Regions from separate parts of the Streptacidiphilus sp. MAP5-3 genome, predicted to be linked through region 4. Evidence: riboswitches for the same ligand, from Rfam matches in the RefSeq annotation. Region 4 holds a riboswitch; each other region holds the start of a gene.
The links. A riboswitch is a leader RNA that binds a small molecule or an ion and turns the genes downstream of it on or off. The one in region 4 is predicted to bind cobalamin.
Positions count from the first base shown of each region.

Region 1: linked by a shared signal. The riboswitch ahead of ABH928_RS09290 (ABC transporter substrate-binding protein) and the one ahead of ABH928_RS28540 (cobalamin biosynthesis protein) in region 4 are both predicted to bind cobalamin.
Region 2: linked by a shared signal. The riboswitch ahead of ABH928_RS05120 (HoxN/HupN/NixA family nickel/cobalt transporter) and the one ahead of ABH928_RS28540 (cobalamin biosynthesis protein) in region 4 are both predicted to bind cobalamin.
Region 3: linked by a shared signal. The riboswitch ahead of ABH928_RS01470 (ribonucleoside-diphosphate reductase subunit alpha) and the one ahead of ABH928_RS28540 (cobalamin biosynthesis protein) in region 4 are both predicted to bind cobalamin.

Region 1 is NZ_JBGCCL010000004.1:164,318-166,509, reverse strand. It holds gene ABH928_RS09295 (FecCD family ABC transporter permease) at 1-75, opposite strand, end outside; gene ABH928_RS09290 (ABC transporter substrate-binding protein) at 103-924, opposite strand; gene ABH928_RS09285 (hypothetical protein) at 926-1,114, shown strand; cobalamin riboswitch at 1,221-1,369, opposite strand; gene ABH928_RS09280 (MFS transporter) at 1,504-2,192, shown strand, end outside.
Region 2 is NZ_JBGCCL010000002.1:313,781-315,972, reverse strand. It holds gene ABH928_RS05125 (helix-turn-helix transcriptional regulator) at 1-675, shown strand, start outside; cobalamin riboswitch at 713-853, shown strand; gene ABH928_RS05120 (HoxN/HupN/NixA family nickel/cobalt transporter) at 1,019-2,095, shown strand; gene ABH928_RS05115 (ArsR/SmtB family transcription factor) at 2,174-2,192, shown strand, end outside.
Region 3 is NZ_JBGCCL010000001.1:333,150-335,341, reverse strand. It holds gene ABH928_RS01470 (ribonucleoside-diphosphate reductase subunit alpha) at 1-1,387, opposite strand, end outside; cobalamin riboswitch at 1,521-1,655, opposite strand; gene ABH928_RS01465 (GNAT family N-acetyltransferase) at 1,799-2,192, opposite strand, start outside.
Region 4 is NZ_JBGCCL010000026.1:9,482-11,673, reverse strand. It holds gene ABH928_RS28540 (cobalamin biosynthesis protein) at 1-928, opposite strand, end outside; cobalamin riboswitch at 962-1,155, opposite strand; gene ABH928_RS28535 (hypothetical protein) at 1,185-1,340, opposite strand; gene ABH928_RS28530 (NAD(P)/FAD-dependent oxidoreductase) at 1,488-2,192, opposite strand, start outside.

The DNA of each region.
Region 1 (2,192 bases), on a different contig from region 4:
CACCGCGGCGGCCAGGAACACCACCGCGATGCCGTAGGCGCGCAGGGTGCGCGGGCGGACTCCGCCTCTTGTCACCGTTACCTCGTTACCGTCCGCCGTGCGTCACTTGGTGGGGGCCTTCTCGATCGCCTGCGCGATCTGGGCGACCAGCTGCGGCAGGCGCGGGCCCCAGCGCGAGGCGATGTCGTCGTTGAGGCCGACGATCTGATCCTTCTTGACGGCCGGGATACCGGACCAGCCGGGTCGGGCCGCGACGACCGCCGGGCTCTGCCCGCCGTCGGCGGACTGGTTGTCGGTGAGGAAGATCAGCTGCGGCTGGGCCGAGACGATGTACTCGGCGGACAGCTGCGGGTAGCCGCCGTCGGAGGCCTTGTCGGCCTTGTCGGCGATGTTCTTCAGGCCGAACAGCGAGGCGATCTGCCCGGCGAAGGTGGTGGAGGTCGCCGAGTAGTACGGGTTGGCGCTGACCTCCCAGTAGTAGCTGAGGTTCCCGTGATCGGCGCCGGCCTGCTTGACGGAGGCGGTGATCGACGCCTTCATGCCGGTGACGGTCTGCGTGGCCTGGGCGGTGTGACCGGTGGCCTGCCCGATCGCGTCGATCTGCGTGTAGACGTCGTTGATCGTCGCCGCGGCGGGCTCGATCAGGACCGGCACGCCGAGCTTGGTCAGCCCGGCGACCAGGCCACCGGAGTCCTGGGAGGCGATGACCAGGTCCGGGTTGTACTTGGCGATGGCCTCGATGTTCGGGGTCAGCCCGCTCAGGCTCGTGGTCGGCACGCCGGACGGGTAGTTGGAGTCCGAGTCCACCGCGACGACCTGCTTGCCGGCGCCCACCGCGTACAGGTCCTCGGTCGCGGTCGGCGACAGCGACACGATGTGCTTCGGCTGGGTCTTGAGGGTGACCTTGCCGTTGGAGCCGCTCACCGTGACCGGGTACGTCGCGGCGGCCGACGACGCGCTCGTCGAGGACGAGGAGGCGGAGGAGTCGGCGCTGCCGGAGCTCGTGGAGCTGCAGCCGGCGACGACGGCCACGGCTGCGAGCGCGGCGGTCGCCGTCGAGACAGCGCGGACGATCCGGGTGCGCCGAGCAGGCCGGGGCCGGACAGACGAGTGAGCCATGGTGGTGCTTCCTCCCGAGGGACGGGAAGAAGCCAATCCGTCGACGAGCGGCGCAGGACGCGCGCCGACAGAAACGGACCGCCCCTTCCCACGAGGGCCGATGTCGTAGCGCGGCAGGAGGCGACCTGGCTTCGGACCGCGTGGAGAGGGCCCTCACAGTTGCGGGACAGCGCCGGAATGACCCGCAGTGCGGGCTTCACCGGCTTCGCTGCCTGGCACGCTGCCGGAAACCTGCATGGCTGCGCAGATTTTTTGGCTCAGGCAGGTTAGCACTGCGCCGCGATCCCCGGCCGGGCACCCCCGTGGCGGGGCGGCGCCGGACCCCGATCGGCGGGAGAATCGACCGGTGCCGGACCGGTGCCGGACCAGTCCGAGAGGGAACCCATGGGGAAGCAGGCGGAGCAGGGCTACGGGCAGTCGTCCTGGGCGCCGATGGCGGTGCCGGCGTTCCGCCTGCTGTGGCTGGCCCAGATGGTGTCGAACATCGGCACCTGGATGCAGACCGTGGGGGCCCAGTGGATGCTGGTGCACCAGCACAACGCGGCGCTGCTCACCTCGGCGGTGCAGGCGGCCAGCCTGCTGCCCGTGCTGTTCGTCTCCTTGCCGGCGGGCGTGCTCGCGGACCTGCTGGACCGCCGGCACATTCTGCTGGGGCTGTCGACGGCGATGGCGGTGCTCGCCGGGGTGCTCGCCGGGCTGACGGGGGCGGGGCTGGCCACGCCCACGGTCCTGTTGCTGCTCACGTTCCTCATGGGCTGCGGTCAGGCGATGACGAACCCCGCCTGGCAGGCGATCCAGCCGGAGCTGGTCCCGCGCGATCTGATCCCGCAGGCCGCGTCCCTCAACAGCCTCAACGTCAACGTCGCCCGAGCCGTCGGCCCGGCGCTGGCGGGCCTGCTCGTCGCGGTCTCCGGCCCGGCGGTGGTGTTCACGGTGAACGCCGTCAGTTTTGTCGTCGTCGCGCTGGCGGTCTATGCCTGGCACCGTCCGGCGCAGGGTCTGCGCGGCAGTGAGGCGCCGGTTCCCGCTCTCCACGCGGGCGTTCGCTATGTGCGGCACGCGCCGGGCGTGCG
Region 2 (2,192 bases), on a different contig from region 4:
AAGCTGCGGGCCGCACTTCCAGCGGAGCTGCGCGAGCAGGCCGAGCGGATCCGGCGGAGCTTCCTGCTCGACGCCCCCGGCTGGTACGGCGAGGCCGAGAGCACGCCTCACCTGCCCGCGGTCGCCGCCGCGCTCTGGGCGCGGCGAGCGGTCCTCATGCGGTACCGGCGCTGGCGGGCGCCGGAGGAGATCGAGCGGCGGGTCGAGCCGTACGGGCTGGTCCTCAAGGCCGGACGCTGGTACCTGGCCGCCGGCGGGCCGTCCGGGATCCGCACCTACCGGGTCGACCAGATCCTCGAAGTCCATATGCTGGATCAGGAGTTCGCCATCCCGGACAGGTTCGACCTGGCCGCGCACTGGAGCAGCAGTCTGGCCGACTTCCACACCCGGCTGCACACCGGGGAGGCCCTGGTCCGGCTCACCCCGGAGGGCGCCCGCCGCCTCGGCGTAACGGCCTTGGGCGACGGAGCAGCACAGGACGGATGGACCGAGACCCGGGTGCCCATCGAGTCGATCGACCACGCCCACCAGGAGTTCCTCCGGCTCGGCGCGGACGTCGAGGTCCTGGCACCGGCCGAACTCCGCGACCGCATCACCGAGACGGTGCGTACCCTCGCCGCCCGGTACCAGCCGACGTCCGCACCGTCCTCGGCAGTGAATCAGACACCTGCTTAGATGTGCAGGCTTGTACCCGAGCCCCCGCCACCTCTAGGCTGCCGAAGGTCCCCTCACTGCGCGGGGACAGTGCAGCGTCAGCGAAGTCCGGTGAGAATCCGGCGCTGTCCCGCAACGGTGAACCCCTCGGCACGAGTGAGGGCAAGTCCGGTCGCCTGGCGTCGCACTCCTGGAAACCAGCCTCGCAGGAAGGTCGGTCCGGACCGGGCCCTCCGGGAGTCTCCGACCAGGCCGCGCCGACCTGTGAGCGTCCCGAGGAGGATGCCCAGTGTCCGCGTTCGTCGCCAAGCTACAGATGGTCCGTCAGTCCCTGAGTCCCGCGGAATGGACCAGGATCGGGGTGATGTCCCTGGTGATTCTGCTGCTGAACGGCGTCGGCTGGGGCATCTACATCTTCACTGTGCTCCCCCACCACTTCCACTACGACAAGCTCGGCGTCGGCCTCGGCGTCGCGTTCACCGCCTGGACGCTGGGCGCGCGTCACGCCTTCGACGCGGACCACATCTCCGCGATCGACAACTCCACCCGCAAGCTACTGGCGGACGGTCAACGTCCCCTGGCCAGTGGCTTCTTCTTCGCCCTCGGCCACTCCACGGTCGTCTCCGCCGTAGGCGTCGGCATCACCGTCGCCGCCAAGGCCGTCTTCGGCGCGATGGTCGACCCGAACTCGACCTACGAGACGCTGGGCGGCATGCTCGGCACGCTCACCTCCGCCGGGTTCCTCTACCTGATCGCCGCGCTCAACCTGATCGTGCTCGCCGGGATCTTCAAGGTCTTCCGCGACATGCGCCGGGGCACCTTCGACGAGGAGGAGCTCGAAAGGCAGCTCCAGGCGCGCGGGCTGATGTGGCGCTTCTTCGGCCGCTTCATGCGCTCCATCAACCACACCTGGCAGCTCTTCTTCGTGGGCATGATCTTCGGCATCGGCTTCGACACCGCCACCGAGGTCGTCCTGCTCGCCGCCACCGCCTACGCCGCCACCGCCGGGCTGCCGTTCTACGCCGTGCTGGCGCTGCCGCTGCTCTTCTCCGGCGGCATGATCCTCTTCGACACCTTCGACGGCTTCTTCATGAACTTCGCCTACGGCTGGGCCTTCGCGCGACCTGTGCGCAAGGTCTACTACAACCTCGTCATCACCGGCCTCTCCATCGCCGCCGCTTTCCTGATCGGCACCATCGAGGTGCTCGGCGTACTCACCAGCGAGCTCCATCTCACCGGCGGCTTCTGGGACTTCATGGCCAACTTCGACATCAACAAGGCTGGCTTCGTCATCGCTGGGCTGTTCGCCCTCACCTGGGTCGTCGCGCTGCTCTACTGGCGTTACGGCAAGATCGAGTCCCGCTGGCAGACCGGTCTCGCCGGAGGGACGGAGGCCGCTCCTGCCGACGCCGCAGCGACAGTCACGGCCACCGAGGCCTGAGCCCGCCAACTGACCCTGCACATCCGCTCACCTGCACGGTGTTGCAGATCACCGGGCAGCGGGGGTCCAATGGGCCCCATGCATCTCGTTCCCACCG
Region 3 (2,192 bases), on a different contig from region 4:
GGTTGACCGAACCCAGGTTGCAGACGGCCGTCTCGGAGTCGTCCGTGATCTCCAGGATCTCGGTGCAGAGGTTCGAGGAGTGGACCGTGCGGCCGGGCAGCGCGGTCTGGTTGGCGGCGCGGTTGGAGGCGTCCTTGAAGGTCATCCAGCCGTTGCCGGTCTGGGCCAGGGTGCGCATCATCCGCGCGTACAGGGTCCGGGCCGGGATGCTGCGGACGGCCTTGCCGTCCTGCTCGGCCTTGACGTAGGCGGCGTCGAACTCGGCGCCCCACAGGTCGACCAGCTCGGGGACGTCGCCGGGGGAGAAGAGCGACCAGTCGCCGTCGGTCTCGACGCGGCGCATGAACTCGTCCGGGATCCAGTGCGCCAGGTTGAGGTTGTGCGTGCGGCGCGCCTCCTCACCGGTGTTGTCGCGGAGCTCCAGGAACTCCTCGATGTCGGCGTGCCAGGTCTCCAGGTAGACGCAGGCCGCGCCCTTGCGGCGACCGCCCTGGTTGACCGCGGCGACGGAGGAGTCGAGGGTGCGCAGGAACGGGACGATGCCGTTGGACTGGCCGTTGGTGCCGCGGATCAGCGAGCCGCGCGAGCGGATCCGGGAGTAGGACAGACCGATGCCGCCCGCGTGCTTGGAGAGCCGGGCGATCTGCGCGTAGCGGCTGTAGATCGAGTCCAGCTCGTCCAGCGGCGAGTCCAGCAGGTAGCAGGAGGACATCTGCGGGTGCCGGGTGCCGGAGTTGAACAGCGTCGGCGAGCTGGGCAGGTACTCCAGGCGGCTCATCAGCCCGTACAGCTCGGCGACCTCGGCCACCGACTTCTCGTTGCCCCCGACCTCCAGCCCGCACGCCACCCGCAGCATGAACTGCTGCGGCGTCTCGATCACCTGACGGGTGATCGGGTGGCGCAGCAGGTAGCGGGAGTAGAGCGTGCGCAGGCCGAAGTACTCGAAGCGGTCGTCGGCCTGCTGGTCGACGACGGCGTCCAGTGCGTCGGCGTGCGCGGCGACGAAGGCGGCGGTGGTGTCGCCGATCAGACCCTCGCGGTGGCCGACGGCCACGGACTCGGCGAAGCAGGACGAGCCCTGACCAGCCGCCTCCTCGCGGACCTCCTCGGCCAGCAGCCGGGCCGCCAGACGTGAGTACTGCGGGTCCTCGGCGATCAGCGCGGCGGCGGCCTCGATGGCCAGCCCGCGCAGCTCCGCGTAGTCGGCCTGGGCGCTGCGGCCACGCAGCGCGGCGGCGGCGACGCGGCCCGGGTCGACCTGGGTCAGGTCTGCGGACCGCTCGGTGAGCGTGACCAGCAGCGCGGTGCCGGGAGCGTCGGCGGCGCCACCACGGGCGTCGGGCTCACGGGTGGGCTGGGGCAGGGTGGGGACGGCGATGTCCGTCATGTACGCGCACGCTCCTCGTTGGCGGCCGGTGGCTGAGGCACGGGTCGCGTGAGAAGGCAGGCGGGAGCAGAGCAGCGCGAAGCAGCCCGTCGGCCCACCCACGAGGCCCGGTTGCAGCGCCCGCGGCCGGGCAGGCCGAGGACGCGCTGACGGCAGGTCATCGGACTCGCGGACAGGCCGGATCGGCAGCCGCTCACCGTTGCGGGGCAGTCCCGGAATCGCACCGGGTTCCCCTGCTTCGACAGCGAGCATGAGCATACATCTAGGGGCAGGTGCGTCACGCACCACCAGATGTTGTGTCGCGGCGTGATTCGTTCGAGTAACCGTTCGATCACTCGGCTGCCCCGCTGGAGCACTGCTGCGGCGCACTCCGGGCACCGGCTGAGGCGTCGCGGCTCCTGCCTGCGGGCATCACGCAGGCGAGCCGGACAGCTCCAGTGCGTAGGTGAAGAGGACCATGCCGGGGATCGGCGACCAGTCGCGTTCGGGGGTCCGGACGAAGCCGAGACGCCCGTATATCCGGTGCGCGAAAGCCATCTGCTGTTGTGATGACATGACGATCCGGGGCAGTCCGAGCTCCCGGGCGCGGTCGATCACGGCACGGACCATCAGCTCGCCGATGCCGCGTCCGCGGGCGGCCGGGTCCGGGGAGACGGCCAGCATCCGGAACTCGCCCTCCTGACCCTGCGCCAGGTCCGCGTAGGGGGAGCCGGGCGGGGCGAAGGTCACCGAGCCGAGGACCGCGCCCGTCTCCTCGTCCACCGCGACGAGCAACTCCGCCTTCTCGGCCCGGTCGCCCGGATCG
Region 4 (2,192 bases):
TGGTCCCCCTCAGCAGGGCGACCGTCACGGTGGTCGCCAGCGCCAGCGCGCCCACCCGGCGTGAAAGCCGACAGGCGCGCTCCACGTCCGCGACCGCGACCGGCCGCAACTCCGCACCCAGAACCGGTCGGTGCTCGACCCGCTCCCCGTAGCGGAGCGTGCCCCCGAGCCGCACTCCCAACGCGCCCGCGAAGGCAGCCTCCGCATGACCGGCGTTCGGGCTCGGGTGCGCGCCCGCGTCACGCCTCCAGACGCGCCACGCGCGCCCCCGGTCCTCGCTCGCCGCGACGGTCAGCAGCGCCGTCAGCCGGGCACCCGGCCACCCGGCCACGTCGTCCAGCCGCGCCGACGCCCAGCCGAACCGCAGCAGCCGCGGCGAGCGGTGACCCACCATCGCGTCCAGCGTGTTGACGGCCCGGAACGCCAGCAGCCCCGGCGCGCCCACGAGGGCGCCCCAGATCAGCGCGTTGACGACGGCGTCGGCGGTGTTCTCGCCGACGGACTCGACGACCGCGCGGGCGATCTCCTGCGCGTCCAGCTGACGCGGGTCACGCCCGCACAGGTGCGGCAGACGTTCGCGCGCCGCCTCGATGTCCCCGCGCTCCAGCGCGGACGCGATCCCGCGCGCCTCGCGGACGAGTGACGCGCCCCCGAGAACCGCCCAGGCGGACGCGGCGGCGAGGGCCGCCTGAGCGGGGCGCGAGCGCCGCAGCGTGCGCTCCGTCACCAGCGCGCCCCCGGCGACGGAACCGACCGCGGCGAGCGTGAAGACTGCTCCCGAGCCGCGATGGTCCTTGTAGAGACGCCGCTCCAGCGCGGCGGCGAAACGCCCGAACCCGGCTACCGGATGACCACGTCGGGGGTCGCCGAACACGGCGTCGGCGGCATAGCCCACCACGGCCCCGTACGCGAACGCGCTGCTGCGCACCGCTGCGTGTCCTCACTCAGGGTCCGCGCCCTGGATCGACGATCCGAAGGCGAGAGTCTCCTGGCTTCCGGATCGACGCACCTACGGGCCTTCCAGCGGCGATGAGCCGCCGTGGCCGTCGTTCGCAGGTGCTCCCCGGTGACAGTGGCGGGACCGCGCCGGATTTGCACCGGCTTCCTCTCCTTGCCTCCGATTGGCGTAAGGATCCCACCATGTCGCCGGACGCAGCGTCAACCGACCGGGTCGGTGTCGCGGATCACGGACGTTGCTGCTTGAGCAGTTCGACGGACTTCTGCACCACCTGGTCGGCGGGGCTCGTGGGCGGGCTGAGGACGTGATCCTCGAACCAGGAAAGGCCAAGGATGACTATCAGTCCCAGCGGGGCGACAAGCAGGCACAGGAAGACAGACATGGGCACCCCAAGGTGTCGAATGCTGCAGGCCCGGACGGACCCCGATCCGTCCCTCCAACAGCGTCCGTCACCCTGGCGGAATCCGCACGTCGGGTATTGCTTGAGGCTTTGTTCCCGCAGGTGGTGCGACTACGTTCAGTGCCGTTTCTAGTGCCGCCCGGAAATCACGTCCGCGACCTTCGCGACGGGGGAGGTCCCCGCGCGCCCGCCGCGTTCCTGTCGGTCGGCGAAGTGGTACGCCGCGTACAGCCCGTGCACCCCGATCCACCGGAACGGTTCCGGCTCCCACCGGCGGACCGTGTGGTCCACCCACGGCAGGTCCGTCAGGTCCGTCGCCTCGCCGCGCACCAGGTCGCGCAGCGTCCGCGCGGCGAGGTTCGTCGTGGTGACGCCGCTGCCGACGTAGCCTCCGGCCCAGCCCAGGCCGGACGCCTGGTCGACGGCGACCGTGGAGCACCAGTCGCGCGGCACGCCCAGCACGCCCGACCAGGCGTGGTCGACCGCGACACCCCGCGCTGCGGGGAAGAAGCCGGTCAGGATCTCGGTCAGCTGGTCGATCGTCTTCGCCGCCGTCGAGCCGTCGTTGTCCGTGCGAGAGCCGAAGCGGTAGGGGACGCCGCGTCCGCCGAGCGCGATCCGGTCGTCCGCCGTCCGCTGCGCGTACATGTACGCGTGCGCGAAGTCGCCCAGCGTCTCGCGGCCGTCCCAGCCGACGGAGTCCCAGAAGGAGGCGGGCAGCGGTGCGGTGACGATCATGGAGGAGTTCATCGGCAGCCAGGTGCGCTTCTCGCCGCGCAGGTTGGCGGTGAAGCCCTCCGTGCAGCGCAGCACGTACCGGGCCGAGACGGTGCC